4 regions of the Terrabacter lapilli genome follow, and region 1 is predicted to be linked to each of the others. Evidence: predicted binding sites of a transcription regulator. Region 1 holds the regulator's gene; each other region holds the start of a gene.

Region 1 (7,648 bases):
TCCGGCGGATCATCGAGGCGCACGGCGGCACGATCGGCATCAGCGCCGTGGACGGCCCGGGCACCAACGTGTGGTTCGAGCTGCCCGACGACCTCCCCGGCGACCTCCCTGGCGACACGGGGCAGGAGCCTGAGGGCGACAGCGCGGCTTGAAGCCGAGCTGCACGTCCCCGAACGTCCTTCCCCCCACAACCCGGAACGCCGCGTCCCCGAAATGGGGACACGGCGTCCGGGGGCGGTCAGGGCGGGGTCGAAGCGCCGCAACCGCCAGCCGCAGAGGTGGAGCCAACGCGGCCGATCTGGGGTGACAGGCGGTCTGCCGGTCAGTGGGCGGGGATGACGAGCTGCTGGCCGGCGTGGATCTGCGACGTGCTCAGGCTGTTGGCCACCTGCAGCTCGACGACACCGTCGGCGACGGAGACGTCGGGCAGCTCGCGGGCCGCGATGCCGGACAGGGTCTGTCCCGGGTGCACCGTCACGGTGCGGGCGTCACCGCTCGCCGAGGCGAGCTGGCCGGCGAGGCCGACCCCGAGCAGGGCGAGTACGCCGGCGACGAGCAGCGTTCGCACCAGCCGGCCGAAGCGCGTGAGGCGGACCGCCGGCGCTGCGGCCCGGGCGACGGCCACCGCTTCACGGCCCGTGGGGACGAGTACCAGGCGCGGCCGGCCCGTCGTGAGCTGCCCGGCGCCGCCTGCGCCCCACACGACCTCGCGTGCGGCGTCCGGCCGAGGCGCACCCGCACCGCCACGTGCAGTGGCCCGCTCGGCGAAACGCTCGGTGTCTCGCTGACGAACGGCCTCGAGGACGATGGCGCTCATGGTGACCTCCCCTTGCTCCTGATCCGGCGAACATGTGTTCGATAGAACGTCTGTACGAGTTCTAGCACGACTGTGCCGTGAAGTCGAGACACGCCTCGAACACATGTTTGGCAACTGTGTTCGAAACTCGTAGTCTTTCCTCACACCAGACACCTCAGCAGCCACCACTGACACTGGCCTCACACACCAGGCGTCACACGCGGTCTGACGAGCCGACGAAGGGAACACCATGGGCGTGACCGAGCTTCCCGACCGCGAGACCGGAGACGGCCTGACCGTCCGACAGCGGCGCGTGCTCGAGGTCATCCGCAACTCCGTCGACCGCCGCGGCTACCCCCCGAGCATGCGCGAGATCGGCGACGCCGTCGGTCTCGCCAGCCCGTCGAGCGTGTCCCACCAGCTCAACGCCCTCGTTGCCAAGGGCTACCTCCGCCGCGACCCCAACCGCCCGCGGGCCCTCGAGGTCGTCTCCCCCGACGCCAAGGCCGAGGAGCTCGGCTACCGCGGGGGGTCGCGAGGAGGCTCCGGCTCAGGCGGCGGTTCGGTCGAGCCGGTGCGCCCCGGCGGAGACCAGTACGACACGGAGACCGACTCGGGCGACGCCCGGCCGCAGGCCTCCTACGTCCCGGTGCTCGGTCAGATCGCCGCCGGTGTGCCGATCACCGCCGAGCAGGTCGTCGAGGACGTCTTCCCCCTGCCCCGGCAGCTCGTCGGCGAGGGCGAGCTCTTCCTGCTCAAGGTCACCGGCGACTCCATGGTCGAGGCGGCCATCTGCGACGGCGACTGGGTCGTGGTGCGCCAGCAGCAGCACGCCGACAACGGCGACATCGTCGCCGCCATGCTCGACAACGAGGCGACCGTCAAGACCTTCAAGCGCAAGGACGGCCATGTGTGGCTGATGCCGCACAACCCCGACTTCTCCCCCATCGACGGCGACCACGCCACGATCCTCGGCAAGGTCACCGCGGTCCTGCGACGCATCTGAGCAACGGTCAGCCGAGCCGGCCCTTTCCGATGGCCCAGGAGCGCACCCGCGACGTCGTCCTCACCTACCGCTACCTGCGGGGGGCGATGATCGCCCTGCTGCTCATGCTCCTGCTCTCCGTCGTCTACCAGTGGTGGTGGGAGACCGGCCACTCGTGCTGGCTCGGGTCCATCAGCGCGTACTACTACACACCGGCCCGCGGTGTCTTCGTCGGCGCCCTCTGCGCCCTGGGCGGCGGCCTCATCGCCTACCAGGGGCACTCGGCGGAGGAGGACGTGCTCCTCGACTTCTCGGGACTGATGGCCTTCGTCGTCGCCCTGGTCCCCACCGAGCCCGACGGGCGCTGCGGGCCCAACGCATACACCCAGACGGCACCGGAGATCGCCGCGGCCGTGCGCAACAACATCTGGTCGCTGCTCGTCGTCACGGTGCTCGCCGCCGCCGTCGCCGCCTGGCTCGGGCGCCCCGGTCGACGCGACCCGCGCCGGCCGCGCTCGACACGCTCCGTCGTGGTGAGCATCGCGTGCGGGGCCGTCGTGCTCGGCGAGCTGGTCCTCTTCCTCGTCCTGCGCGACCGCTTCATCGCCCTGAGCCACGGGATCGCCGCCGTCACCATGGTGGCCGGCGTCATCGCCGTCATGGTGCTGAGCGCCTCCCGCGCCGAGGAGCGACACCAAGGCGCGGCGGACGGTCGGGGCTCGGTCTACAAGCGGGTCTACATGGCACTCGCGGCCGCTCTCGCCGTGGCGCTGGGCGTCGCGGTCGTCACCGCGCTCGCTGTGGCCGGCTTCGACCACCTGGTGCTGATCGCGGAGGTCATCATCATCGTGCTCTTCGGCACCTACTGGGGCGTGCAGACCAAGGAGCTGTGGGACCTGCGCGACGCCCCGGGGCCCGAGGCACGCGCCGTCGGCCCGACCGCCCAGTGACCCAACGCCCCTTCAGTGACCCAGTGCCCCGCGGAGCTTGCCCAGGGTGGGCCCGAGCGGTGCATGCAGTCGCAGCGTCGCCTCGCTGTCACCGCGGGTGGCCGACCGGGTCACGATGGCGACCGGCACGTCGCGCTGGTGCGCGCGTCGCACGAAGCGGTAGCCGCTCATGACCGACAGTGAGGAGCCGAGCACGAGCACCGCGCCGGCAGCCTCCACGAGTGAGAAGCACCGCTCGACCAGGGTCTTGGGCACCGACTCGCCGAAGAAGACGACGTCCGGCTTGACGGTGTCGCGCCCGCACACGAGGCAGCGGGGTGCGTGGAACGACTCGACGAGGGCGTCGGCGAGGACGATGTCGCCGTCGGGTCGGACCTGCTCGCCCCACTGCGAGCCGACGGCGGCGGCCGCCTCGGCGAACCGGTCCATGAAGCCCGGGTTGGCCTCGGTCATCCTCTCGTGCAGGCCTTCTCGCGTCGTGTACTCACCACAGGTGAGGCACACGGCGCGGTCGAGCGAACCGTGCAGCTCCACGACGTCGGTGGCGCCGGAGGCCTGGTGCAGCCCGTCGACGTTCTGCGTGATGATCGGTCCCACGTAGCCGGCCTGCTGCAGGTCGGTGACGACGTGGTGGCCCTCGTTGGGCTCGGCGGCGTTGAAACGCTGCCAGCCGATGTAGCTGCGCGCCCAGTACCGCCGGCGGGCCTCGCTCGAGCCCGCGAACTCGCCGTAGGTCATCGGCTCGACCCGGCGGGTCCCGTCGGGTCCGCGGTAGTCGGGGATGCCGGACTCCGTCGACAGCCCGGCGCCTGACAGCACGACCACGCCGCCGCCGCTCACGAGGTCCACGAGGTCGTCGAAGGTCCCCAGGTCGTGCGTCTCGAGCGGCAGGGTGCGGGTCGTGGAGAGCCGGGTCCGGCCGGTCGTGGAGGTCGACTGCGGGGGTATGCCGTTCGGCTGCTGCACGGCGAAAGCCTACGTCTGCTGCCGGCCCTCCCGAAAAGCGCGGGCGACCCCCTGAACCATAATGATCCGTTATGCTTTTCCCATGATCGATGCTGCCGGCCTGCGGGTCATGAAGGCCATTGCCGACGAGGGAAGCTTCACCAGCGCCGCCAACGCGCTGGGCTTCACCCAGCCGGCCATCTCCCAGATGGTGCGGCGCCTCGAGCAGCGCACGGGCACGGTGCTCGTCGAGCGCTACGGCCGCCAGGTGCGACTCACCGAGGCGGGGCAGGTGCTGGCGCGGCACGCCGTCGGCGTCCTGGCCGCGCTCGACGCCGCCGAGGAGGAGATCACCGCCATCGCCGGGCTGCGTGCCGGCCGCGTCCGGCTGCAGGCCTTCCCGAGCTCGTCGGCGACGCTCGTGCCGCGCACCCTCGCGATCCTCAAGGCGCGCCACCCCGACATCACCGTCACCTTCACCGAGGCCGAGCCGCCCGAGTCCCTGGCGGCCCTGCGGGGCGGCGACTGCGACGTCGCGGTCGCCTTCGCCTACGAGGGCGCCGAGCTGGGCGAGCTGGAGGAGGACCTCTCCCTGCTCGTGACCCGGCGCCTCATGGACGACGAGGTCCGCCTCGTCGTGCCCGGCACGCACCCGCACGCCCGTGACGACGCGGCGACCCTCAGCGACTTCGCCGGAGAGGAGTGGATCGCCGGGTGTCCTCGCTGTCGTGGCCACCTGCTCTCCCTCGCCGACACCGCCGGGTTCCGCCCCAACGTCGCCTTCGAGACCGAGGACTACGTCGCCCAGCTCGGACTCGTCACCGCCGGCCTCGGCGTGGCCCTGGTGCCGGACCTGATCCTCAACGCCGCCAAGCACGACGACGTCGCGACGCTGCCGCTCGCTCCCGCGTCGCGCCGCCAGATCCTCGCCGTCACCACCCCGGACCTGCAGCGCGTGCCCGCCGTCGCCGCAGCGCTCGACGCGCTGTGCGAGGCCGCCGGCAGCGACCCCACCGTCTCCCCTGCCCAGCTCGCCGGCGCGAAGGCCTGAGACCCTCCAACACGACGCGGTCCGCGCCCGCGCGCGCCGGCACCACGCGGCATACGGTGGCCCCATGGGTGACCGTCAACGCATCTCCTACCTGCCCGTGCCCGATCGCGACGACGTCCCCGAGGGCGTGAGCCGGCTCTGGGACAAGGCGCAGGAAGCCTTCGGCTTCGTGCCCAACGTCTTCCGCGCGCAGGCCCTCAACGGTGAGCAGTTCCTCGCCTGGTGGGGCTACTTCAACCTCCTGGTCAACAAGGAGGGACACCTCAGCAACGCCGACCGCGAGCTGCTCGCCGTCGTGGTCAGCAGCGTCAACCGCTGCACGTACTGCGAGGTGAGCCACGGCTCCGCGCTCCGGGAGTACACCGGCGACCCCGTGACGGCAGACCTCGTCGCCTCGAACTGGCGCCAGGCGGGACTCGCAGAGCGGGAGTACGCGATGGCCTCCTACGCCGAGAAGCTCACCCTGCACCCGGCTGAGGTCACCGAGGCCGACCTCGAGCCGCTGCGCGCCGTCGGACTGGACGACCACCAGGTGCTCGAGCTCGTCCAGGTGGTGGGGATGTTCAACCTCACCAACCGGGTCTCCACGGCCCTCGGATTCGTGCCGAACGCGGAGTACCACTCGACGGGCAGAGCCGGCTCATGACGCGCGTGGCCGTCGCCGCCCCGTCCGGGACGGCCCTCGACGCGGGCCTCGAGGCCGCGGCCGAGGGCGGGAACGCCATGGACGCAGCCGTCGCCGCCTCGCTCGCCGCGATGAGCACCGAGCCGGGAATCGTCAGCCTCATGGGCGGCGCGTTCGTCAACATCTGGCCGTCCGGGGCCGACCCGGTCGTCGTCGACGGCAACGTCGAGATGCCCGGGCGCGGGCTCGACCCGGCGGCCTTCGGCAAGGGCGTCCGGCAGGTGAGGACCGACTACGGCGGCGGCATCACCATCGGGGCCGGCCACGGCTCCGTTGCCAACTCCGGTGCGGTGCAGGCGCTCTCGGTGGCCACGGAGCGCTTCGGGAGCCTGCCCTGGAGCCGACTCGTCGAGCCCTCCGCTCGTGCCTGCAGGGACGGCTACCGCACCGGGGCCGCTGCCGCGCTCTACCTCGGCCTCGTGCGCGACTCCCTCTTCGGGCACGACCCGGAGGCGCACGCGCTCGTCACCGGCGCCGACGGCGGCCCGCTCGAGCCCGGCGAGACCTCGCTCAACCCCGACCTCGCCGACATCCTCGACCTGCTTGGCGCGCAAGGCGTCTCGCTCTTCACCACCGGCGCCGTGGGCCGGGTGCTGGCGCAGGACATGGCCGCGAACGGCGGCCTCATCACCCCGGCCGACCTGACGGCCTACGAGGCCGTGGTCCGCACCCCGACCATGCGGACGATGGGCTCCTGGCAGGTCGCGCTCAACCCGCCACCGTCGGTCGGCGGCCCGATGCTGGCGGCGATGCTGGGGCAGCTCGCGCGGCACGAGCACTGGACCTGGGCCGAGGTCATCGACATCCAGCGGCGGGTGCTCGCCTACCGCCTCTCGGTGCACGACCGGTCCCGCGACCTCGACGCCGACGGGCACGCGCTGCTCGAGAGCGTCGAGCGCCACGGGCTGGCCGGCCTGCCCACCTCGGCCTCGACCGCCCACGTGTCCGCGGTCGACGAGCACGGGAACGCCTGTGCCATCACGATGTCCTCCGGTTACGGCGCCGGCATGGTCATCCCGGGCACCGGCATCCTGCTCAACAACGCCCTCGGCGAGCCGGAGCTCAACCGTCTCGGCCTGCACGCCGTGCCGCCCGGCACACGCCTCGCCTCCAACATGGCGCCGACGACGGGGCGTCGTGAAGGGGGCGCCGCGCTGGCCGTCGGCTCACCCGGTGCCGACCGGATCACCACCGCGCTCATGCAGGTGCTCGGGCGGGGCCTGCTCCGCGGCGATCACCTGCAGCACTCCATCGACGCACCGCGCCTCCACGTGCGCTTCCTCGACGACGGGTCGCCCAGCGTCGAGCACGAGCCCTCCGAGGAGATCGCTGCAGCTGTCGAGGCGAGCGGCCTTGCGTCCCACGCCTATCCAGGCCCGCACATGTACTTCGGCGGTGTCGGGGCCGCCGTGCTCGGTCCCGACGGACTCGTGGCGGCGGGCGACGGACGGAGAGAGGCGGCCGTCGGGGTGTCACCCTGAGTGGGCTCGCGAGCGCCGACCCATCCGAAACGAGTCGGGCACCGAACCATCCCGAGTCGACCCCGAACGAGAGGCCACCGAGATGACCCTGACCGACGACCGCCCCGACGCGCCCGCCAGCACGCCGCTCGCCCGGTCCACCACCTCCGGGATCGCACAGCGGCTCGCGGCAGTCGTGGAGCCGCTCTTCGGTGGCCGTCTGCCGGTCCGCCTCAAGGCCTGGGACGGGACGGTCGCCGGGCCCACCGACGCTCCCACCGTCGTGCTGCGCGACCCTGCCGCGCTGCGGCGGCTGCTGCGCCACCCCGGTGAGCTGGGACTCGCCCAGGCCTACGTGACCGGCGAGCTCGACGTGGAAGGCGACCTGCTCGACGGCTTCCGTCGGGTGTGGGCCAGCGCGCGGGGCCTCGGCGGTGGCCGGCCCCCGGCCGCGACGCTCGCCGCAGCGGCCAGGAACGGGCTGCGGACCGCGTTCGACCTCGGCGTCGTCGGGCTCCCGCCCGAGCCCCCCGCCTCGCAGGCACGCCTGCGGGGACGCCTGCACACCAAGAGCCGCGACCGCAGCGCCATCGAGCACCACTACAACCTCTCCAACGACTTCTACGCGCTCATCCTCGACCCGCACATGGCCTACTCCTGCGGCTACTGGACGAGCACCGACGCCGGCTACGCCGTCGAGGACGCGCAGCGCGACAAGCTCGACCTCGTCTGCCGCAAGCTCGGCATCGAGCCGGGCGGCCGGCACCTCGACATCG
Region 2 (7,648 bases), on a different contig from region 1:
ACCCGAAAAGGGGGAGTCGCCGAGACCCTCTGCTGGTCGATAGTCGAGGCACCGAGCTTCGAGCGAGGAGGCCAGCCCCATGGAGGCCCGACCGGAACGGCTCAACGCGACCGTCGCGTGGCTCTTCATGCTCGGGTCCGCCTGCTTCGTGCTGGGCTCGGTGCCCGCCTACCTCGACGCCGTGGGCGGCCCCGTCGATGGCGTCACCTACGTCATCGGGTCGATCTTCTTCACGAGCGCCTCCTTCGGCCAGCTCGTCCAGGCGCAGACGCCGGCGATGACGGCGGTCGACGCGGACAGCCAGCACCGGCGGGCTCCGGTGCGCCTGCTGGGGTGGGCACCGCACGACCGCAACTGGCTCGCCGCGGCCCTGCAGTTCCCCGGCACCCTCTGCTTCAACGTCAGCACCGTCGCCGCCCTGACCCACAACGCGACGGCCGCCGAGGCCAACCGCTACGTGTGGCGCCCTGACCTGTACGGCTCGGTGCTCTTCCTCGCCTCGAGCACGTATGCCGTCCTCGCCGTCTCGCAGCGCTTCCTCGCCTTCCGTCCCCGGTCGTTCCCCTGGCGGATCGCCTGGCTCAACCTGGTCGGCTCGGTCCTCTTCATGGCCTCCGCGCTCGCCAGCTACGTCGTCCCGAGCACAGACGCCGCGCTGAACACGCGCGTCGCCGTGGCCGGGACGTTCCTCGGCGCCCTGTGCTTCCTCGTGGGCGCCGCCCTCATGCTGCCGGCCTGGCGACGTGCCGTGCCGACGCGTCCCCGTGGCTCCACGCCACACCAGTTCAAGGAGTAGAAGCATGGCCTCACAGACCCCACCATCCGAGCTCGACGCGGTCGCGGCGCTCTACGGCAACCGTTTCCTCACCCAGGAGGTGCCGAGCCGCGAGTTCCCGACCGGGGGCATGAGCGCGGTCGACGCCATGCGGCTCGTCGCCGAGGACCTGGCCATCGAGGGTGACCCGGCACGCAACCTCGCGACGTTCGTGACCACGTGGATGGAGCCGGAGGCGCAGCGGATCATCGCAGCGAACCTGCACCGCAACTTCATCGACCACGCGGAGTACCCGCGCACGGCCGAGATCGAGCAGCGCTGCATCCGGATGCTCGCCGACCTCTTCCACGCGCCCGGGCCGACCACCGGGGCGCGGACCCAGGGCTCGTCCGAGGCGATCATGCTGGGCGCGCTGTCGCTGAAGTGGAACTGGCGCACCCGTCGCCAGCAGGAGGGCGGCTCCACGGAACGGCCGAACCTCGTCTTCGGCGGCGACGTGCACGTCGTGTGGGAGAAGTTCTGCCGCTACTTCGACGTCGAGCCGCGGATCGTCCCGCTCCAACCGGGCAAGTACACGATCGGGCCCGACGACGTCGCGCCGCACGTCGACGAGAACACGATCGGCGTCGCCGCCGTCCTGGGCACCACCTTCACCGGGCACAAGGACGACATCGTCGGGATCAACGACCTGCTGGTGGCGCTCAAGCAGGAGCGCGGCCTCGACGTGCCCCTGCACATCGACGGCGCGAGCGGCGGTTTCGTCTGGCCGTTCCTCTACCCGGACTCGCCGTGGGACTTCCGGCTCGAGCAGGTGCGCTCGATCAACGTCTCGGGCCACAAGTTCGGCCTCGTCTACCCCGGCATCGGCTGGCTCGTCTTCCGTGAGACCAGCGACCTCGCCCCCGACCTCGTCTTCGAGGAGAACTACCTCGGCAAGACCGACTCGACCTTCACCCTGAACTTCTCCACGGGCTCGTCCATGGTCCTGGCGCAGTACTACAACTTCGTGCGCTTCGGCCGGCAGGGCTACACCTACATCATGCGCAACATGGAGGAGAACGCCCGGATGCTCGGCGACGAGCTCGAGAAGATGGGGCGCTTCGAGCTCATCGACCGCTACGAGGAGCAGCTCCCGCTCGTGGCCTTCCGGCTCTCCGGCGAGCAGGGCTTCGACGAGTTCGACCTCGCCTGGCAGCTCTCCGCCGAGCGAGGGTGGATGGTGCCGGCCTACACGTTGCCCCCCAACGCGCAGGACGTCACGATCATGCGGGCCCTCGTCAAGGAGACGATGAGCCGCGAGCACGTCGACACGCTGGCCCGTGACATCGAGGAGGCCTGCCGGACGCTCGACGCCAAGGGCGGGGCGCACGAGTCCGAGCGGGCGAAGATCGTCACCGGCCCGGGTCACTGAGCCGTATGCCGTGTGCGCGCCTACGCGCGCCCGTCCCGCCAGGCGCGCCACGCGGCATACCCCCCGATGACGTCGGTGGCGCGGTGGATGCCGAGCTCCTGGAGGGCGGCTGCCGCCAGGCTCGAGGTGTAGCCCTCCTGGCAGAGGACGACGACCTCGAGGTCGTGGTCGGCGACGGGCAGCGCGGCATCGCTCGACGGGTCGAGACGCCACTCGAGGACGTTGCGCTCGATGGGCGTCGCGAACGCGAGCTCGCCCTCGATCGCCCGCTGGGCCTCGGGACGGATGTCGACGACCAGCGCACCGGCCTCGTGTGCCGCCTGCGCCTGCTCCGGGGTGAGGCGGCGGAGGCGGCTCCGGGCCTCCTCCAGCACCTCGTCGATCGTCCGGGGGCGGGGCCGGGTCACCAGTCCACCCCGGCCTCGGCTCGTGCGTCGGCCTCGAGCAGCCCGTCGACGGCCGTGTAGTTCGTCATGGCAGTCAGTCTCGGGGAGTACACGTGCAGGCTCACGGCCGGGTCGGAGCCGGCGTTGGTCACCCGGTGCAGGTGGCGGGTGCCGAAGGTCCGCTGGTCGCCCGGGCTGAGCAGGACGCCCGGCCCCTCCACGCGTCGCACGTCGCCGAGCTCGACGGCGTTGCGGTAGCCCGCCACCTCCTCGGTGAGAACTCCCTGCAGGACGACGAAGGAGCCGGCGCTGCCGCCGTGGTCGTGCCACGGCGTGCCCTGGCCGGGTAGCCACGTCAGCAGCCAGGCCTCGTGGTCGCGGTCGGCGAGCAGCCTGGCGTAGTAGCGGGTGACGGGGTCGAAGTCGACGAGTCCCTGCCAGATGGTCCGCTGCCGGGCGAGGCGTCGGGCGGTGTCGGCGAGGTCGACGGAGGTGCGGAGGGCACCGCGGGTCATGGTCGTGCCTTTCGGTCCGAGGAGTGGGGTTGGGGCGCTCGGGAGGACCGCGGCGTACGGCTCAGCGCTCAGGGCGCGTGCGGACTCCCGAGCGGGGGACAGCTTCCCCGCCGCATCGAGACATAACCATGCATTTGCATGTAAGAAACACTAGCTAATGCCTAGAGCAGGGGCAAGCGGAGGGCCGGCGCGCTCGGTGGCCGGGCTGTCCGGGGCGGCGAGTACGGTCGTCGGGTGGCCGTCCACTCGCGTAGGGCAACCCAGGACGTGACCGGTCGCCGAGCGCGGTGGCGCGTCGGGCTGGCCGTCGCCGTGACGCTCCTGCTGTGGGCGTCCGCCTTCGTCGCCATCCGGCACCTGGGTCGTGACGTCCCGCCCGGGGCGCTCTCGCTCGGCCGACTGCTCGTGGCGTCGGTCGCGCTCGGCGTGCTCGTCTTCCGGCGCCCTCGCACCTGGCCCGCCAGGCGCGACTGGCCCCTCCTGCTGGTGTGCGGTATCGGCTGGTTCGGCGTCTACAACCTGGCCCTCAATGCGGCCGAGCGGCGCATCGACGCCGGCACGTCCGCGCTGGTCGTCCAGGTCGGTCCGATCATCGTCGCCATGCTCGCCACCGTCTTCCTCGGCGAGAGGATGACCCGCTGGCTGCTCATCGGCATGGCCGTGGGGTTCGCCGGGGTGGTCGTCATCGCCCGCGGCTCCTCCTCCGGCAGCTCGGGAGACGTGGTCGGCGTGTGGCTCGCCATCCTCGCCGCCGTGACGTATGCCGTCGGCGTGCTCGCGCAGAAGCCCCTCCTCGGGCGGCTCCCGGGCCCGGAGGTGACGTGGCTGGCCTGCGTCATCGGCGCCGTCGTTTGCCTGCCCTGGTCCGGTGAGCTCGTCTCGGTGGTCCGACACGGCGACGTGGCGACGCTCGGGTGGATCGCCTATCTGGGAGTCTTCCCGACCGCCATCGCCTTCTCGACCTGGGCCTTCGTCCTGGCGCGCAGCGACGCCGGCACGTTGACGCTGACGACGTTCCTCGTGCCGTTCATCGCGACGCTGATCGCCTGGGCGCTGCTGTCCGAGGTGCCGCCCGTCCTCACGTACGTCGGCGGCGCCCTGTGCATCGCCGGGGTCCTCCTGACGCGGCGGAGGCCCAGGCCGCGTCCGCTGCCTTCCGACTGACCGGGGGCGCCCTGATCCGGCGCCGTCTTCCCGCGCTGGAACCCTTCCGCCCTGTTCGAACATATGTTCTAATTGAGGGGAGACGACCCGGGTGGGAGGAGTGAGTTCGTGCCATTCCTCGACACCGGGCGTCCGCCATCGGAGTCTGGTTCCGACGACCGAGCGCTCGAGCGGATCCGCTGGATCCTGGAGTCCAACGGGGCTCGCGCTGCCGCAGCCGAGGGGCGTCGCAGGGAGCCCGCGTCGCTGCACGACGCGGCTGATGCGGTGCTGTCGCAGATCGAGCGGCTCGAGATCCGCAAGGCGCGTCTCGAGGGCGAGCTGGTCGACGCGTACGCGGCCCTCCACTCGATCGAGGAGCGGCATCTCGCGCAGACGCCGACGCGCTCGCCGGTGCCTCTGAGTGCCGACCAGGTGGCTGCGCAGGAGATCAGCTGGGCCACCGGGGTGGGTGCCGGCGAGGTCAGCCGCCGGCTCGAGCTCGCCACCGCGCCCAGGCGCCACCGCGTGCTGCGCGAGCGGCTCCGCGCCGGAGGCGTCAGCCTCTACCGCGCACTGCGCATCGTCGCCGAGACCCGCACGCTGGACGACGACGTCATCCCGGACCTCGAGGCCACCGTGCTGGCGCCGGCGCCCGACGGGTCCGTCGCCTCCCAGCGCCTCTTCGCCTCGCGCCTGCAGCGGTGCGTTCGATCGGCGGAGGGGCGCTCGCACGAGGAGCGACGCCGGTCCGCCGCGCTGCGGCGCGGCGTCCATGGCCGGGTCTGTGAGGACGGGATGGGCACCTTCACGGTCGTCGCGCCGGCCGAGCGGGTGGTCGGCGTCCTCGACCGCGTGGACGCGCTGGCCCGAGCCGCTCGCGCCGCCGGCGACGAGCGCACCCTCGACCAGCTCCGCAGCGACTTCCTGTGCGACCTGGTGCTCTTCGGCGTCGTCCCGCCCGCCGGCCGCGGGCCGGTCGCCTCTTCGGCTGGAGCAGCCGCAGCCTCCCCGGGCGGTGACCCTGGCAGCGTCCCTGGCAGTGCATCTGCCGGCCTCCTGGCCGGCGCGCCGCCGGCCGTGGTCCGCATCGTCGTCCCCTTCGAGGTGGCGGCCGGTTCGTCCGACGCCGCATGCGAGCTGCCCGGCCACGGCTGGGTCACGGCGGCCCACGCGCGCCAGATCATGACCGCCCCGGGGTCGGTCTGGCAGCGCCTGGCGGTCGACGGGGAGACGGGCCGCGCCCTCGGGCTGTCGACCGACCGCTATCGGCCCACCGCCGAGATGGTCGAGCACGTCAGGGCGGTCGACGGCGTCTGCCGTGCCCCCGGCTGCCAGGTGCCTGCCGAACGCTGCGACTGGGACCACCTGGTCCCGTGGCCGCACGGCCCGACCCGCGTCTCCAACGGCGACTCCCTCAGTCGGGGCTGCCACAACGGCAAGACCGCCGGCGCCTGGCGGGTGGAGCGGGTGGCCGACCAGGGCATCTCCTGGACCACGCCCGCGGGGCGCGACTACGTCACCTACCCGAAGGACTGGCGCGAAGCCCTCAGTGACCCCGGCTCCGAGTCACCCGAGCTCGAGGTGATGACGGAGGGTCGGTCGCCAGGGCCAGTGCCGTCGGTGGGCGACCCGCCGCACGGCTCGTCGCAGACCCCGGACGACGACCCGCCGCCCTTCTGACCGACCGGCTGGGCCGGCGATGGACGGTCGCGCCCTTCCTCAGTCGCCGGTGACGGTGGTGAGGCAGAAGGGGTGTCCGGCCGGGTCGAGCAGGACCCGCCAGGCGCTCGGTGCGGGCTGGTGTGCCGCTTCGGATGCGCCGAGGGCCACTGCGCGTGCGACGGCTTCGTCCAGATCCTCGACCAGGATGTCGAGGTGCACCTGCTGCTGCTGGCGCGAGCTCGGCCACGACGGTGCGACATGGTCCGGCGTTCGCATCATCGTGACGGCGAGCCGTCCATCGGACAGGGAGACGACGCCACCGTCGGCGCTCTCGTAGGCCCGCCGTAGCCCGAGGACCGCCCCGTAGAAGTCGGCGAGCACCGAGGGGTCAGGGCAGTCGAAGGAGATGGAAGCCAGTCGACCGATCGCGGTCCGAGGAGTGGTCGTCACGCGCCCACCTTGGCATGGGCCGGTGACGCCGGGGCGACGCCGCGGCGGGCGCCGTCACATCTGAGATCGGAACGTCATGGAGCACGCGGTCGAGGTCGCGGTCGACGTGACCGTCGGCGCCGAACGGGGCGCGCGGCAGCGAGAAGGTGCGCCGGTGGTGCGGCCGGAGGGCGGCGAGGAGAAGGACGAACATGGCGATGAAGAAGATGATGTCCATGGCAGAAAGTCTGCGCGCGTCATGATCCCGCCACGAGTGGCGGATCTGTCGTTGTTCGACAAGATCCTGCCAACGGTGTCATGCTGGACCGATGCTGCGCACCATCGCTGTGATCGCCCAGGAGCCGGTGGCCATGTTCGAGCTCGGTGTCCTCTGCGAGGTCTTCGGCATCGACCGCACCGACGACGGCGTGCCCGCCTTCGACTTCCGCGTCTGCTCCGCCCGTCCCGGCGAGGTGCTGCGGACGACGAGCGGCATGGCCGTCGTCGCCCCCTTCTCGCTCGAGGCGGCGCGCGGGGCCGACCTCGTCGCCATCCCGGGCGGGCCGGTCGACGGCCCCTACGACCGCGAGGTGCTCGACATCCTGCGCGACACCGCGAGCAGCGGGGGCCGCGTCCTGTCCGTCTGCTCCGGCGCCTTCCAGCTCGCTGCCGCCGGGCTGCTGGACGGGCGCCGCTGCGCCACCCACTGGAGGTATGCCGCCAAGCTCGCCGACGACCACCCGAGCGCCCGCGTGGACCTCGACGTCCTCTATGTCGAGGACGGCCCGGTCCTGACGAGCGCCGGCACGGCCGCCGGCATCGACGCGTGCCTCCACCTCGTGCGCACGGAGCTCGGATCCGAGGTGGCCACCCGCATCGCCCGACGCATGGTCGTCCCGCCGCACCGGTCCGGCGGACAGCGGCAGTTCGTCGAGACGCCGCTGCCCGCCGAGCCCTGCGAGAGCCTGCAGGACGTCCTCGAATGGGTTGCCGAGCACCTCGACCAGGAGCACTCCATCCCGAGCCTGGCTTCGCGCGCTGCCATGTCCGAGCGCACCTTCGCCCGCCGCTTCACGGCGGAGGTCGGCACGACCCCGCACCGGTGGCTGACGAGCCAGCGGGTGTTGCGAGCCCGACACCTGCTCGAGACGACCGACCTCGACATCGAGCGCATCGCCCGCGAGAGCGGCTTCGGCACGGCGGCCGTCCTGCGCCACCACTTCCAGAGGGAGATCGGCGTCCCGCCGATCGCCTACCGCCGCGCCTTCACGAAGCAGCCGGCGTCCGCCTGAGTCCCGCGATCGCCACTCGCGAGCGCTGTCTG
Region 3 (7,648 bases), on a different contig from region 1:
CGAGGTGGGCGGCGCGGGGTCGAGGTGCTGGACCGTGGGGCGCGGCCGGTCGGCGATGGCGGTGGCGGCCACGAAGACGCTCGCCTGCACGGCGATCGCGATGGCCGGCACGACGGCATACCACCACTGCTTGGTGCGCCACCAGATCAGGGCGACGGCCACGACACAGACGCCGATGACGATCTCGGTGTTGCCGATGTGCGACCACACCATCGTGACCGAGTTCATCAGGGCGGTCCGCCCCGAGGCGACCGACCTGCTGAGGTCGTTCTCGGCAGGCAGCCCACCGAGCGGACCCATGATGAGGAAGCCGATGCCGACGATCGCGGCGAAGAGCACGAGCGCCGGCGCGACCGCACGCAGCGCCACGTCGCGCAGGGCGGAGCCGACCGATGGTCGGGACGAGTCGATCTCGTAGCGGTGCACGAAGGAAGGGTTCACGTGGTGCCTTTCGATGACTCGGGCCCGACCTCGCCCTCCGGCGGAGGGGAGTCGTCAGGGCCGGGGTTCCACCCGAGGTAGCCGAGGTAGGACGCGGTGGCGAGACCGGTCCCGAAGAGGATTCCCCCGATGACGTCGGAGGGGAAGTGCACGCCGAGGAAGACGCGGTCGAGGCTCGTGAGGACGACGTATGCCGTCAGGCCCCCCACGAGCCAGCGGCGCGCCAGCGGCGAGAGCAGCGGCCACAGGAAGAGCGTCATGGTGGTCGCGATCGCGGCGGCGCACGCCACGTGCCCGGACGGGAAGCTGTAGCCGGGAGCCCGGTCGACGGGGTCGCTGACGACCGGACGCGCCCGCTGGACGATCGCCTTGAGGTCGAGCTGGAGGTTCCACGACACCATGAGCGTGACGAACGCCCAGAGGCAGCGGGTCGCCAGCTCACGGTGGAGGCGCCAGACGACGAGGCAGACGGCCGAGGACGCGATGTAGACCCACACCGGCTGGGTGATCTCCTGCCACACCAGCAGGGCCGACTTCAGGGCCGGGACCGAGCGCGTGACGTCGGTCGCCGCGACGATGGCCCGCTGGTCGAGGTCGATGACCGGCTGGAACTTCTCGCGGACGAGGAAGGCGAGGGCGGTGACGGGCACGGCGAAGGCGAGGCCGAAGGCGACGCTCTTGAGCAGGCGCCGGCCGCGTCCGGCGGACCGGGTGCTCGCCACCGTCGCGACCCTCTCAGCCAACCCGCACCACCAGCGACCGCGGCAGGACGCGGATGGAGAGGGCCCGGTGCTGCCCGACGGCGTCACCGTCGATCTCGGTCTCGACCGGGTGCTGCGCCTGGACCGTCAGGTCCGGCGCGACCAGGCGGTCGAGGCGCTGGTGGCCGGCCCGGTGCCGCGTCACGACGTCGGTGACGACGGAGAGCCAGCCGAGGCCGCCGCGCGGTGCGAGGACGACCACGTCGAGCTGGCCGTCGTCGACGACCGCCTCGGGCATCAGCTCCACGCCACCCTGTAGCGTGCCGCAGTTGCCCACGATGACGGCCGCGGCGGAGCGGGTCACCGCGAGCCCGGAGCTGCCGACGATGCCCTCACCGCCCCCGGACCGGACCTCCACCGGGAAGCCCCGGCCCGACAGCTTCTTCGCCGCCGCCGCGATGTACGCGACCCAGCCGACCTTCTCCTTCAGCTTCTCGTTGGTGTCGGCCATGATCTCGCCGTCCAGGCCGAGGCCCGTCATGACGAGGAAGATCTCCTCGTCGTCCGCGACGGCGGGCGGGCTCTCCTTCGTGGCGTGGCTCGACTCCGGTTCGGGCAGCTCGTCGCACAGCTTCACGACCCCGACGTCGATGCGTCGGTCGTGGCCCCGGACGACGGTGCGCACGGCGTCGTCGAGCTCGCCGACGGGGAGGCCGAGGTTGCGGGCCAGGAGGTTGCCGGTGCCGCCGGGCAGCAGACCCAGGGCGACATCGGTGCCCACGAGGGCCGAGGCGACGGCGCGGACGGTGCCGTCACCGCCGAGCGAGGCCACGACGTCGGCGCCGGACTCGACCGCCTCGCGGGCCTGCTTCTCGCCGGTCTCCTCGGCAGTGGTCTCGATCCACGTCGCGTCGGCCCACCCGCTCTCCGCACAGATCCGGGCGACGATCGCCTTCGTGCCGTCGAGGTCGTCGACCCGCAGGGGGTTGTAGACGACCGAGAGGGAGCGCCGGGCGCTGGGGGTGTCGGGCATGTGCGGATCCTAGGGCTCGTGGCGTGAGGGAGGCGGCCGTCGAGCTCGACCAACCGGGGACATACCCCGAGACCGGCCCCAGACGATCACCAGCGCACCCCCAGCGCGCGTCCAGCCGCAGGGCAGGGACGCGGCGGTAGCCTCCGAACCGTGCCCCTGATCCGCCGCCGCCTCGCCGTGGCCGGACTCGTCGGAGTCCTCGTCGGCCTCTTCGTGCCGCTCGGCGCCGCCGGCGAACCGCTCACCCACACCCTGGTGGGCTTCGTCTTCGCCGGTCTCGCCTTCGCCGTCCCGCTGCTCGCCCACCTCCTCGGGCACGACGCCCCGTCCACCCGGCAACGGATGGAGGGACGCGACGGTGACGTCGCCTGGTACGACGTCGTCGTGATCGTCGTCGGCCTGGCGAGCCTGACCGGCGTGGGGATCCTGCTCGTCGGCGGGCAGTCCCAGGGCTTCGCGCAGGTCGTGGACGCCCTCATCGGCGCAGGGGCCGTGGCCGTGGGCTGGCTCTGCGTGCACACGGTCTACGTCGTCCGCTACGCGCGCATCTACTACTCGAGCCCGGTGGCCCCGATCGACTTCAACCAGGAGGGCGACCCGACGTTCTCGGACTTCGCGTACTTCTCCTTCAACCTCGGCATGGCCTACCAGGTCTCGGACACGGCGCTGCGGACCTCTGACGTGCGCCGGGTCGTGCTCGGGCACACCCTGCTCGCCTACCTCTACGGCACGATCGTCATCGCCTCGACGATCAACCTCGTGGCCGGCATCGGCGGGGGGAAGGGCTAGGCGACGCCGAGCCGTGCCTTCTCGTCCTTGACCCACAGGGCGATGAGGCCGCCGAAGTGCGCCATGAACCGGTCGCGCTCGTGCGCCGGGTAGGTCGTGACGACCGTCGAGCGCAGCAGGTGGGTGAAGGCGTCGGACTGCACCCACTCGAGCACGGCGGCGTCGAGGTGCGAGAGGTGCCGCTCGCACCAGGCCCAGTAGGCGGCCGTGTCGAAGTACTCGTCGGCGATGGCGAGGTACGCGTCGAGCTTCTGCTCGTCGGTGAGGTCGTCGCGGTCGGCGATGTCGAAGTAGCGGCGCATCTCGAGGTCCATCGGCCCTCGGCGGCCGGTGACGAGGCAGAAGGCCGACCAGCGCACGAGGGCCTTGATGGCCCACGGGAAGTAGTAGTGCAGCGAGGTGACCGCGACGTCGGGACACGCGTTGGCGTAGTCGATGGGGTAGACGTCGTCGCCCTTGACGAGCATCTCGCAGGAGTTGAACTCCCACCCGAACATCGCGTTGACGATGCGGCTGATGGCTGCCGTCTGCCGACCCGCGGACGGTGTCAGGAAGTCGTACGTGACGGCATACCGGTTGTGCATCGGCTGCTCCGGCCGGAAGTCCATGACCATGGTCTCGGGGCCGATCGACAGGGCTCGGGCGAAGTGGTCGTACTCGACGGTGGCCTGCAGGTGCATGAGCATCTCGCCGGAGTCGTCGTAGGCCTTGACGAGGTCGCGCTCGTCGTCGATCCGGGAGACCCCCCGCCAGCCGCCCCCGTCGAAGGGCTTCATGTACATCGGGTAGCCGAGCTCGTTGGCGATGGCCTTGAGGTCGAAGGGCCGGTTGTACTTGGCGCTCGTGTAGGCCCACCGGACGTTGTCGACGGGGTTCTTGTAGGGCACGAGCCAGGTCTCGGGGACCTTGAGCCCGAGACGCATGAGGGCGACGTACGCGCTGTGCTTCTCCATCGACTGGAACGTGAACGGGCTGTTGAGCAGGTAGGTGTCGTTCATGAGCGCGGCCTTCTTGAGCCACTCGCGCGGGTGGTAGTACCAGTGGGCCAGGCGGTCGATGACCAGCTCGGTGCGCACGGGCTGGCGCAGGTCGAAGGGCTCGATGGTGAGCCGCTCGCTGGTGAGGTGGTGGGTGACACCGTCGTCCGTCGTGATGGGGCCGACGAGCGCCAGCAAGGCCTCGAACGCGGTGGGCCAGTCCTCCTCGGCGCCGAGGAGGAGCCCGACCAGGTGGGTCCGGGTCGACGGCGGACGCTCCGCCGGGGTGGGCGTGGAGGTGGGCGCGGGGGTCGGCGTGGCGGACGAGTCCGGCAGCTCCTGCTGCCAGGCGGTGTCGGTCATCGTGCAGCTCCTGCCGTCGGGAGTGGGGTGCTCGACAGCGATCCTTGCAGCAACCGGCGCATCTGTCGCTCGCTCACCGCGCGGGTCGGTGGCCGAGCGCGTCGAACAGGTGCGGGGAGAACGCAGCCTGCCACGAGCGCCAGTCGTGCCCACCCGGCGCCTCGGTGAGCACGACGTCGTGACCGCTCCTGGTGAGGGCCTGTGCCATCTGTCGGTTGTTGGCGAGGTTGCCCTCCTCGGTGCCGCAGGTCATGACGACGTGCGCGTCGGTGCGGCGACGGCGCACCCGCCTGACGTCGGTGACGAACCTCGTCACGCGGTGCCAGTGCTCGAAGTCCTCCTCGTCGTCGACGCGCTTGCGGAAGAAGGACCCCGACTGCAGGAACAGCGAGCCGAATGTCCCCGGGTGCAGCCACTCCGCCTGGAGCGACGCGAGCGCGCCGAGGCTGGCTCCCATGAGGGCCGGCTTCCCGTCGCTTGCGTATGCCGCCTGCACCCTCGGGAGCACGTGCTGGGTGAGCGCTTCGGCCCAGTCGGGGTTGGCGGCATACCGCTCGTTGCGCGGGCCGGGCTCGAGCAGGACGACCCGGGTCGAGGGGACCCGTCGCTCGGTCACGGCGGTGCGCAGGACGGACAGCAGGTGGGCGCGGCGGGAGTACTCGGGGCCGTCGTGGGCGAGCAGCAGCGGGAGGGGCTCGGCTCGGCGCGTGCCGACCGGGGTGACGACCACCAGGTCGACGTCACCGGCCGGTGTGCCTGCGACCGTCATCCTCGCGCGTGTCATGGCCCGACCCTAGGTCCCCCCGGCGACACCTCACCCTCGACGCGCGTCCGCGGCGCCCCGGTGCCGCCGAGTCCCGCCGGGTCGGCCTGTGGCGCAGGGGATTCCGCGTCCGCGTGTCGACACAGGCCCTTCCCAATCGTTCGAACACATGTTCTAATTGAGGCAGGAGGTCCACTGGAGAGGGGGCGAGCATGCCGTACACCGACGCGAGGTCCGGTCCGCCGTCCCGCCCGCACCTCGACGTCCTCCGGATCGCCTGGTCGCCGGATCCTGACGAGATGGCGCGGGCGCTGGAGCCGCTCCGGGCGCGCCTTCTCGGGCTCGCGCGTGCCCGGTCGGAGGCGGCGCAACGGGCTCGGGCGATGCCCACGTCGGAACGACGGCAGGCCGCCGAGGTGCTCGAGAGCCTGGCCCGGGAGGGCGAGCAGGTGCTGGCCGAGATCGAGTCGCTCGAGGCCGCCAAGGCACGCCTCGAGGCCGACCTGCTCTCCGCCTACGCGGCGCTGCACACGGTTGAGGAGCAGCAGATCGCGGCCCTGCCGGCCGGCTCCCCCTCGCGGATGACGGGCAAGGTGTCGACCGGTCGGGTCGTGGGCGAGGAGATCGCCCTGGCCACGGGAGTCGGCGTCGGAGAGGTCTCTCGCCGGTTGACGCTCGCGACCAGCCCGCGTCGGCACCGGACGATGCTGGCCGCGTTGCGGGCCGGCGCCACCTCGTTGCACCGGGCGCTGCAGGTGGCGTCCGAGACGGCCACCTTGTCCGACGAGGACGTGCGGGTCGTGGAGGAGGCGGTGCTCGCGCCTTCGCGCGACGGCCTGCCCGTGCCGCAGCGGACGTTCGTGACGCGGCTGCGGCGGGCGGTGGCATCCGTGGACGGTCGTGGCTCCGCCGAGCGTCGCACCCACGCGCAGGCCCGACGAGGCGTGTTCGGCCGGCTGACCGGCGACGGCATGGGCTGCCTCACTCTGGTCGCGGACGCCGATGCCGTCGCCGCGGTGATGGACCGCCTCGACACGCAGGCCCGAGCGGCTCGCGCTGCCGGAGACCCTCGCGGCCTCGACCAGCTCCGCTGCGACCTCGCCACCGAGGCGCTCCTGCGAAGCCACCTCACGGCCCACCAGCCCGACTCCGCCTCCTGCTCCGACGGCCTCGATGCACCGCAGGTCGGCGACGCGGGCAGCGGACGGTCCGCAGCGCTGGTGTGGCTCGTCGTGCCGTTCGAGGTGGCCGCCGGCACCTCGGAGTCCGCCTGCGAGCTGCCCGGGCACGGTTGGGTGACGGCGGCGCACGCCCGCGAGATCATGACCCGGTCGGGCTCGGTGTGGCGCACGCTCCCCGTCGACGTCGAGAGCGGCCGAGCCCTGGTGCGGCCGTCGAAGGGCTACCGACCGACCCGCGCGATGGTCGAGCAGGTCCAGGCCCTCGACGGTGTCTGCCGCGGCCCCGGGTGCGAGGTCCTCGCCAGCCGCTGCGACCTCGACCACGAGACACCGTGGCCCGAGGGTGAGACGGCGGTCGGCAACCTCTTCACCAAGCACCGTCTGCACCACAACCTCAAGACCGGTGGCATCTGGACCTCCCGGCCCGTCACCGATGCCGACCACGACGGCCCACCCGTGGACCGCGGTCTCGAGTGGACCACACTCACCGGCCGCACCTATGTCACCAGCCCCAAGGACTGGCGTGAGGGCCTGCCTCCTCCGGAGCCACAGCGAGCTCACCCACCCGAGCCCGACGACCCACCCCCCTTCTGAACACCGGCCCGGCCACTCCGATGCGGGTCTAGCCTGAATCACCTGCTGCCGACCAGGAGCCTGCGATGGACCCAAGACCTCCCCTGCCGCCGTTCACCGAGGAGACCGCCCGCCAGAAGGTGCAGGCGGCCGAGGACGCCTGGAACACCCGCAATCCCCAGCGGGTCGCCGGCGCCTACACCCAGGACACCCAGTGGCGTAACCGCGACGAGCACGTCGTCGGACGGGATGCCGTGGTCGACTTCCTCACTCGCAAGTGGGAACGGGAGCGCGACTACCGCCTCCGCAAGAACCTCTGGGCCTTCTTCGGCAACCGCATCGCGGTCCGCTTCCAGTACGAGTCGCGCGACGCCGACGGGCAGTGGTGGCGCTCCTACGGCAACGAGCAGTGGGAGTTCGACGACCTCGGCTACATGCGCCGCCGGGAGGCCAGCATCAACGACCTGCGCATCGACGAGTCGGAGCTGCGCGTCACCCCGGGCGAGGGCGAGCTGCCGCCCTTCTGACCCGCGCGCCGGCTGCTCAGCGGTTTCCTGGTATCGCCGAGCCCGTGCCCGGGCCGGTCGCGACGTGGATCCACGTCGCGCCCGGCCCCGAGCCTGAAAGCTCAGTCCACGTCGTCCTGCCCGATGGGCAGCGTGTCAGCGACGCCCAGGACGATGCGCGTCCCGGGCGGAGCGGACTGCACGAGCCGCAGCCGCGCCAGTGCCGGGTGCGCGTCGAGCAGCTTGGCCCCGTTGGCCAGCGAACGCAGCGCGGCGGTCTCGGCGCGTGCGGCCTCGAGCTGGGCCTCACCGCGACGACGC
Region 4 (7,648 bases), on a different contig from region 1:
TCGTAGTCGCGTCGCCCGCGCAGGACGCGCAACAGCGACCGGGCGGCTCCGACGAACTCCGCCTCGGGGCTCGGCAGCGACCGGCGCCAGGCCGCGAGCTCGACCCCGGCCTCGGTGACCGCCGGGTCGGCGCGCGAGGGGTCGGCGAAGCACAGGGCCACCGTGCCGAGCACCCGCTGCCGGTCGGAGAAGCGGGTGTTGTAGCGGGTGAGCACCAGCTCGCCGACCCGCGGCACGGCATACAAGGCGAAGGTCGCGGCGACCTGGGGGTCCGGGCGGCCGCCCGGGTTGGGCAGGGCCGGGTCGAGCAGCACGAGGCCTGCGACCTGCTCGGGGCGGCGGTCTGCGAGCAGCAGGCTGATCATGCCGCCCATCGAGTTGCCGACGAGGACCACCGGCTCACCGAGGACCTCGTGGATGAAGCGGCTGAGCAGGGCGGCGTTGTGGTTGACGCTGGTGTCGCGACCCTGTGCCGGGGTCAGGCCGAAGCCCGGGAGGTCGATCGCGACGACCCGGCGCCCCTGCGCGAGCGCGGGGGCGATGCCGACCCAGTTGAGGTAGGACCCACCGAGCCCGTGAACGAGCACGACCGGCGGACCTGCCGTGCCACGCCCGGGCTCGCCGTCGGTACCCGCGAACTCGACCCAGTGCACCGGCCCCTCGAGGTCGATGGTGCGGCTGGTGCCGCCCCACGGCGTCGCGAGGTCCAGGGGTGCAGTGGCCAGCAGGCTGCTCATGACCGCAGGTTACCGCCGGTCACTTGGGGTCACCGAGCGTCATGTCCAGGGTCACGTCCGGGCGTCACCGGTCGGTCGGGGCCTGTCCGGGCTCGTCCTCACCCTGGAACGGGCGCACCTCCACGGGAAGGCCGGTGGCACCGGCGATCCGCTCGGCCCAGCCGAGGACCACGTCGTAGTCGTCGGAGCGCACGATCGACAGGCCGCCGAGGTGCTCCTTGGCCTCGACGAACGGTCCGTCGGTGACCACGGCGTCGGGGCTCCGGCGCTGCCGGCGGATCGTCGTGGCACTGGACTGGTCGCCCAGCCCTCCGGCGAACACCCAGCCGCCGGCGGCGCGGATGTCGGCGTTGACGACCTCGAGGTCGGCCATGACGGCGTCGAGGTCGAGGTCCGCCGGTGGCGGTCCGTCGGGTGAGAACAGGCTGATCAGGTAGGTCTTCATGACTCTCTCCTCCCGCCGGCGCGTGCCGGCCGGCTCGTGGTCCGGGGTCGCACCCGTCGTGCGTCCTCCACCCTGTCCACGAACGGGCCGGAGCCACTTCGACAAACGCGCACGGGTCAGCCGGCTCGGCCGCGCGGGCGCTGCTCGACGAGGCCGACGAGGTTGTCCTCGGAGTCGACGACGAAGGCCATCCACTCGTCGGTGCCGGCCGGCCCGAGGGTGTCGTCGTCGTGGCCGAAGATGACGTGCGGCTCGGTCCGGACCTCGACGCCCGCCGCCCGCAGCCGCGACACCGTCCCGTGGAGGTCGTCGACGCGCAGGTAGTGCAGCGCACTCGGCGCGCCCCGGTCGAGCAGGAGCCGCACGCCGCCCACGTCGAAGAAGACCAGCCCGGGCGGGTCGTAGGTCGCGAGCGGCTCGGCCCCGAGCAGGTCGCGGTAGAAGGCGGTCGCGCGGCCGAGGTCCTCGGCGTGCTGCGCGACCTGGACCAGTCCCTGCGCCTCCCGGTGTGCCATGGCTCGACGGTAGCGCCGGGCCCGCCCCGGGCGGAGGGGAAGCGCGGCAGCGGCGAGGCACGGGAGCCGACACAATGGGCCCATGACCGATCACCGGCCCGTCGAGACCTGGCTCACCGACATGGACGGCGTCCTCGTGCACGAGGAGGACGCGATCCCCGGAGCCGCCGAGTTCGTCAAGGCGCTCAAGAGCTCCGGCCGGCCGTTCCTCGTGCTGACCAACAACTCGATCTTCACACCCCGGGACCTGCGCGCCCGGCTGCTCATGAGCGGCATCGACGTGCCGGAGGAGTCGATCTGGACCTCGGCGCTCGCCACGGCGCAGTTCCTCGCCGAGCAGCGTCCGGGCGGCACGGCATACGTCGTCGGCGAGTCGGGGCTCACGACGGCGCTGCACGACGTGGGCTACGTCATGACCGACCGGGATCCGGACTACGTCGTCCTCGGCGAGACGCGTACGTACTCCTTCGAGGCGATCACCCGGGCGATCCGCCTGATCGAGAAGGGCGCCCGGTTCATCGCGACCAACCCCGACCCGAGCGGGCCGAGCCCCTACGGCACGCTGCCGGCCACCGGCTCGGTCGCCGCCCTGATCTCGACGGCGACCGGCCGCCAGCCCTACTACATCGGCAAGCCCAACCCGCTGATGATGCGCAGCGCGCTCAACCGGCTCGACGCGCACTCGGAGACGACGGTCATGGTCGGCGACCGCATGGACACCGACATCATCAGCGGCCTCGAGGCGGGGCTGCGCACGGTCCTCGTCCTCACCGGGTCGACGAGCCGGGAGCAGGTCGAGCACTTCCCCTACCGGCCCAGCCGGATCGTCGACTCGATCGCCGACCTGACGCCGTACGCGGAGACGACCTGAGCTAGCGGCCGCGGCCGAAGAGGCGCTGCCACCACGACGGGCGGGCGGCGAGCTCGGCGGCGCGGGCAGCGGCCCGCTCCTGACGCGCCCGGCGCTGCTGCTCCTCGAGCTCGGCACGCAGCGGCCGCCACCGCTCGACCATCTCGTCGACGTCGAGCGTCTTGGCGATGGCCGGCGGCAGGTTGCCGACCGCCGGGCGTCGCCGATCGGCGAGGACGCGCTTGTTGTAGTCCTCGATGATCTCGCGCACCTGCGCCTCGGTGCGCACGTCGACGAGCGACTCGGGGTAGCCGGCAGCCTCCTTGCGAAGGGCCAGCGCACCGGGCAGCGCACTGCCGAGGTCGAGGTTCTCGCGGGCGGCGAAACGCTTGACCCACCAGTCGGGGTCGCCCGAGTCGCTGAGGTCGAGCGGCTTGCCTGCACCGGGCAGGTTGTCGAAGTCGCCACGCTCCTGCGCCTCGCGGATCTGCTTCTCCACGGGGCTCTCCCAGTACGGCTGGCCGGACATGCGACCACGCTAACCGACAGGGCGGCTGAGGAGGGCGTACGCGTTGGGCGCCGAGCGAGCGCCATCCGGGCGTGTGGCGAGTTCGCTTGCAGCGCAATCGAACTGCTGCGACCACTCTGGCAGATCTATTCGAACACCTGTACGATTGGGACATGAGCCAGAGCGCGGAGCGGGTCGAGCAGGACTGGGACCACGTCGCGTCCCTGGCCGCCGACCTGCACGACGCGCACGCCCGGCTGGTCGACTTCGTGGGCACCGTGCTGGCCGAGGGGTCCTGGCAGGCGGCCGGGCTGCGCTCGCCGGAGCACTGGCTGATGCTGCGTGCGGGGCTGTCCCGCGGGCAGGCGGCGGCGGTGCTGCTCGTGGCGCGCCGGTCTGAAGAGCTGCCGGTGACGGCGGCCGCGCTGCGGCAGGGGCGGATCAGCCTGGACCAGGCCGCGGTCGTGGCCCGGCACACCCCGGCCGCGTTCGACGCGACGGTCGCCGCGTTCGCGCAGCACGCCACGGTCAGCCAGCTCCAGCGCAGTGTCACCCGGTACGACTTCACCCTCCCCGAGCCGGTCGTCAACGCCGCCGGAGAGCTGCAACCCGCAAGGCCCGCGGACCCCGACCAGCCCGGCACCGACCAGCCCGGCACCGACGAGGACGAGCGCGAGCCGGGCCGTGTCGAGCCGGAGCGTGTCGAGCGGGAGCCCGTGGAGCCGCCGCGGCTGTCGATGGGCGTCGACGCGGACGGGCGGTTCCGGCTGCGCTACGACGCCCCGGCCGAGGTCGGCGCGCTCATCGAGGCCGCGCTCACCGAGGCCAAGGACCACCTGTTCCACACGCTCACCGAGCCCGGGACGGAGCCGGACCGGCGGGCCCTCAACGGCGACGTGATCGACCCGAACCGGTGTCCCGCCGACGGCGGCACGCCCCGGGTCACCTGGGCCGACGCCCTGCAGCTGATGGCCATCCGCTCCCTCGACGCCACCGGCACGAGCGCCGGTGCGTCGACCACCGGTGGGGCGGCGCGGCGGGCCCGGTACCGGGTCCAGGTCCACCTGGACACCGACGGCGGCTGGCTCACCGGCCGCCCCCGCCTACCACGGCACCTCGTCGACGGCCTGACCTGCGACGGCACCCTCACCCCGGTCTGGGAGACCGACGGACACCCCGTCAACGTCGGCCGCACCCACCGCGTCGTCCCGCACCGCACCCGCGTGCTCGTCCTGGACCGGGACCGCGGCTGCCGCTTCCCCGGCTGCGGCGCCACCGTCCACCTCGAGGTCCACCACCTGACCCACTGGCGCGACGGCGGCCCCACCGACGTCACCAACCTGCTGGCCCTGTGCCCGTTCCACCACGACGGACACCACCGCGGCGAGTTCACCATCACCGGCGACCCCACCCGACCCGACGGGCTCGCCTTCACCACCCACACCGGCCTGCACATCGGCCCACCCCAACCCCCACCATCCACGCCGCCCCCAGCCACCCTCGCGGCCTTCGCCAGCACCGAACCCGAGCCCGCACCCCACAGCCGCGGCAGACCGCCCGCGCGCCTCGGCCGGCGCTACCCCGCCCCCACCGGCGCACCCCTGCACCGGCACCTCGTCGACTTCACCCGCGCCTGACCGGCCCACCGGGGCTCGCTGCCCCCGCCGGGGCTGCCGGAGATGAGGGGAATGCCCCTGACGATTGCGCTGGCACTGGCATGGTTGGCGACATGGAGGTGACAGGGACCGACGATGTCGGATCGGCAGGAGCGGTCCCGAGGGCGCCGCGTCGGCAGAGTCCCGCGGGACTCGTGTTGTGGGCCACCGGCTTCGTCACGGTGGCAGTGGTGGGGCTCGTCGCGCTGGACTGGGCCGCGCTGATGATGCACGCCATCGGCTACGGGTTCGAGCAGGTCCTCGACCCGGGCACGGTCGCTCCTCCGCACACCGACGACTACGTCCGGGCACTCGTCGCCGGCGCGCTCCTCGCCATCGCCGCGACCTGCGCGATGCTCTGGCTGCTGCTGCGCACCGCTGCTCGGCAGTGGGCCGCCTGGATCACCGCCTTGCTCGCGGCCGGGATCGGCGGCGTCGTCGGTGCGAGTGCCCTGCTCCTCGTGCTCGGCATCAGTCCGCTGAGCCTCCTGGCGCCCTGAGCCGTCGCCGGGACTGGACGGCGGCGATCACGATGCAGGCGACAAGTCCCAGGACGAAGAGCGGCAGAGCCGCGAGGTAGCCGAGGAGGACCACGCCCTCGGACGGAGGCAGCGTGCAGCCGAAGCCGATGCCGGTGCACTGGCCCGAGGCATTGTGGTCGGGCAGCACCAGGTGCAGCAGGATCACGAGGTTGACCGGTACGCCCCACAACAGGCCCAGGGCGACGGCATACGGAAGGAGGTTGCGTCGTGCCACACGCCCACCGTCGCGCACGCCGCCACGATCGGCATCCGTGCCGCTACTCAGCTCGTCACAGGCGGGCAATGACCTCGTCGAGCATCGACTCGGTCAGCTTGCCGGTGAAGGTGTTCTGCTGGCTCACGTGGTAGCTGCCCACGAGCCGGACGGGGTGACCCGCGGTGGTCCGCAGCACCGTCTCGGCGCCGTGGCCGAACCTCGGCTTGGGGCGCGGCACCAGCCATCCGCGACGGCGCGCGGCACCCAGGGCGGCCTCCCACGCGATCGAGCCGAGCGCGAGCATCGAGCGCAGCCGCGGCTCGGACAGCTCGAGGTCCCGGTCGAGCCACCCTGCGCAGGCCTCGCGCTCCTCGGTCGTCGGCTTGTTCGCCGGGGGCGCGCAGCGCACCGTCGCCACGATGCGGATGCCGGTCAGCACGAGCCCGTCGCCCGCGGCCACCGACGTCGGCTGGCTCGCGTAGCCGCCGCGGTGGAGGGCGGCATACAACCAGTCGCCGGAGCGGTCGCCGGTGAACATCCGTCCGGTTCGGTTGGTGCCGTTCGCCGCCGGCGCGAGCCCGACGATGAGGACGTCCGCGTCGGGGTCGCCGAACGACGGACCGGGTCGGCCCCAGTACGGCTGGTCGGCGAAGGCCGCCCGCCGCCCCTCGGTCGCCACCGACTCGCGCCATGCGACGAGCCGCGGGCATGCGCGGCACACGCTGACACGGGCATCGAGCTCGGGTATGCCGTCCGCTCCCTTCGCGAGCCGACGCACCTGCGCCGGGGTGCTGGCGACCGGCGTGTCGGCCGTCGCGGGGTCACCCGGCCACCCCGAGCCGGCGGGCACCGGGGAGAGGAAGAGGCCGCCGGTCACGGGGTGCTGGGCCGGGTTCGGCATGGCGGGAGGGCACATGGCCCCCACGCTAGGGCGCGAGCCGGGACGGACGGCATACGGCGCGTGGCGACTCGACGGCGGGGCGACGCGGCGACGCGTCAGTAGCCGCCGACCGACCCGCCGCCCGAGGTGGTGCTGCTCGAGCTGCCGGAGCCGGTGATCGGCTCGCCGGTGGTGCCGAGCACCCACCAGACGTTGAGGACACCCTGGCCGAGCACGTCGCCCGCTGCCTGGTCCTTGGCGAAGTAGTAGAGCGGCCGGCCATTGAGGGTGACCTGCTTGCCGCCGCCCGGTGCCGCGATGGAGCCGACCGTGCCGGTGATCCCGGTCGCCGTGGGCGCCGACGAGCCCATGAGGGCCGCCGGCCACGCGGCGAGGCACGCCCCGGTGCAGGCGCTCTTGGTGGTCCCCTTGGGATCCTTGGTGAAGATGTAGAGCGTCATCCCGTTGCCGTCGGTGACGACGTCGCCGAGGGGCGTGGAGGCCGTCTTGAGGGCCGAGACCTCGTGCATCGATGACGCCGCCGACGCCTTGGTGGCGGCCCCGCCGGCCGCAGCAGCAGGGGACGCGGACGGCTGCGGGGCAGTCGAGCCGCAGGCCGCCGCGGCGAGCAGCACCGCGGACGCGATGACCGTCGTGGACAGCGCCCGGGGGCGGGAGGTGGGACGGGATGAGGAACGGATGGTGGGACGCATGATGACCTCCTCGTCGAGGGCGCCGAGCACCGACGTCCTCCTGCGATGACGCCCAGCCCCATGAGACGGTTCAGGGGTCGCGCGAGGCGTGCCCGAGCTGAACCGATCCGGCCCTGCCGGCGTCTTCGGTGACAGGAACGACCGGAGGAGGAGGTGGCTGCGGCATGCCGCTCGACGAGGATGCGGTCGCGGCGATCTACCGCGAGCACGGGCCGATGCTGCGGCGCGTGGTGTGGCGGGCGACCAGTGACGCCAACCGCGTCGACGACATCGTCCAGGAGGTCATCCTCCGCGTCTGGAAGCAGGCGCCCGACACCGACAACCTGCGCGCCTACCTCATCACCACCGCCCGCCACCTCATCGTCGACCAGCACCGCGCGGCCGGGCGGCGCCCGCAGCAGGCGCAGCTCGTCGAGGTGGCCGAGCGTGACTCCGCCCTCGACCGGGCCCTCGACCAGGTGCTCGTCGAGGAGGCCCTCGGCAGACTCCAGCCCAACCACCGCGAGATCGTGCGGTGCCTCTACTACGAGCGACTGTCCGTCGCCGAGACCGCCGCTCGCCTCGGGGTGCCGGAGGGCACGGTCAAGTCCCGCGCCTACTACGCCGT

What was found. The regulator LexA, encoded in region 1, represses DNA repair genes until DNA is damaged. The targets are predictions, from matches to a motif close to TCGAACANNTGTTCGA.
Region 2: the regulator LexA is predicted to act here: its motif matches at 4,307-4,322, upstream of ABD241_RS07945 (HNH endonuclease signature motif containing protein).
Region 3: the regulator LexA is predicted to act here: its motif matches at 5,229-5,244, upstream of ABD241_RS11045 (HNH endonuclease signature motif containing protein).
Region 4: the regulator LexA is predicted to act here: its motif matches at 3,206-3,221, upstream of ABD241_RS10790 (HNH endonuclease signature motif containing protein).

The regions. Positions count from the first base shown of each region.
Region 1 is NZ_BAAAPU010000009.1:174,037-181,684, forward strand. Features, by position in the region: gene ABD241_RS15690 (sensor histidine kinase) at 1-152, shown strand, start outside; gene ABD241_RS15695 (LysM peptidoglycan-binding domain-containing protein) at 323-817, opposite strand; gene lexA (transcriptional repressor LexA) at 1,047-1,802, shown strand; gene ABD241_RS15705 (hypothetical protein) at 1,832-2,731, shown strand; gene ABD241_RS15710 (Sir2 family NAD-dependent protein deacetylase) at 2,744-3,697, opposite strand; gene ABD241_RS15715 (LysR substrate-binding domain-containing protein) at 3,780-4,727, shown strand; gene ABD241_RS15720 (peroxidase-related enzyme) at 4,792-5,373, shown strand; gene ABD241_RS15725 (gamma-glutamyltransferase) at 5,370-6,893, shown strand; gene ABD241_RS15730 (class I SAM-dependent methyltransferase) at 6,976-7,648, shown strand, end outside.
Region 2 is NZ_BAAAPU010000007.1:13,843-21,490, reverse strand. Features, by position in the region: gene ABD241_RS07975 (chloride channel protein) at 1-43, shown strand, start outside; gene ABD241_RS07970 (hypothetical protein) at 80-796, shown strand; gene gad (glutamate decarboxylase) at 801-2,186, shown strand; gene ABD241_RS07960 (rhodanese-like domain-containing protein) at 2,207-2,593, opposite strand; gene ABD241_RS07955 (cysteine dioxygenase) at 2,590-3,087, opposite strand; gene ABD241_RS07950 (DMT family transporter) at 3,322-4,251, shown strand; gene ABD241_RS07945 (HNH endonuclease signature motif containing protein) at 4,360-5,913, shown strand; gene ABD241_RS07940 (VOC family protein) at 5,953-6,345, opposite strand; gene ABD241_RS07935 (GlxA family transcriptional regulator) at 6,654-7,616, shown strand.
Region 3 is NZ_BAAAPU010000007.1:661,923-669,570, reverse strand. Features, by position in the region: gene ABD241_RS11075 (phosphatase PAP2 family protein) at 1-441, opposite strand, end outside; gene ABD241_RS11070 (phosphatase PAP2 family protein) at 438-1,163, opposite strand; gene ABD241_RS11065 (diacylglycerol/lipid kinase family protein) at 1,177-2,175, opposite strand; gene ABD241_RS11060 (DUF1345 domain-containing protein) at 2,326-2,964, shown strand; gene ABD241_RS11055 (ATP-grasp domain-containing protein) at 2,961-4,304, opposite strand; gene ABD241_RS11050 (alpha/beta hydrolase) at 4,378-5,088, opposite strand; gene ABD241_RS11045 (HNH endonuclease signature motif containing protein) at 5,280-6,842, shown strand; gene ABD241_RS11040 (nuclear transport factor 2 family protein) at 6,908-7,348, shown strand; gene ABD241_RS11035 (SPFH domain-containing protein) at 7,450-7,648, opposite strand, start outside.
Region 4 is NZ_BAAAPU010000007.1:614,880-622,527, reverse strand. Features, by position in the region: gene ABD241_RS10815 (alpha/beta fold hydrolase) at 1-737, opposite strand, end outside; gene ABD241_RS10810 (YciI family protein) at 802-1,182, opposite strand; gene ABD241_RS10805 (VOC family protein) at 1,299-1,697, opposite strand; gene ABD241_RS10800 (HAD-IIA family hydrolase) at 1,780-2,568, shown strand; gene ABD241_RS10795 (DnaJ family domain-containing protein) at 2,570-3,076, opposite strand; gene ABD241_RS10790 (HNH endonuclease signature motif containing protein) at 3,229-4,692, shown strand; gene ABD241_RS10785 (hypothetical protein) at 4,866-5,210, shown strand; gene ABD241_RS10780 (hypothetical protein) at 5,182-5,466, opposite strand; gene ABD241_RS10775 (uracil-DNA glycosylase) at 5,522-6,364, opposite strand; gene ABD241_RS10770 (COG4315 family predicted lipoprotein) at 6,445-7,071, opposite strand; gene ABD241_RS10765 (sigma-70 family RNA polymerase sigma factor) at 7,206-7,648, shown strand, end outside.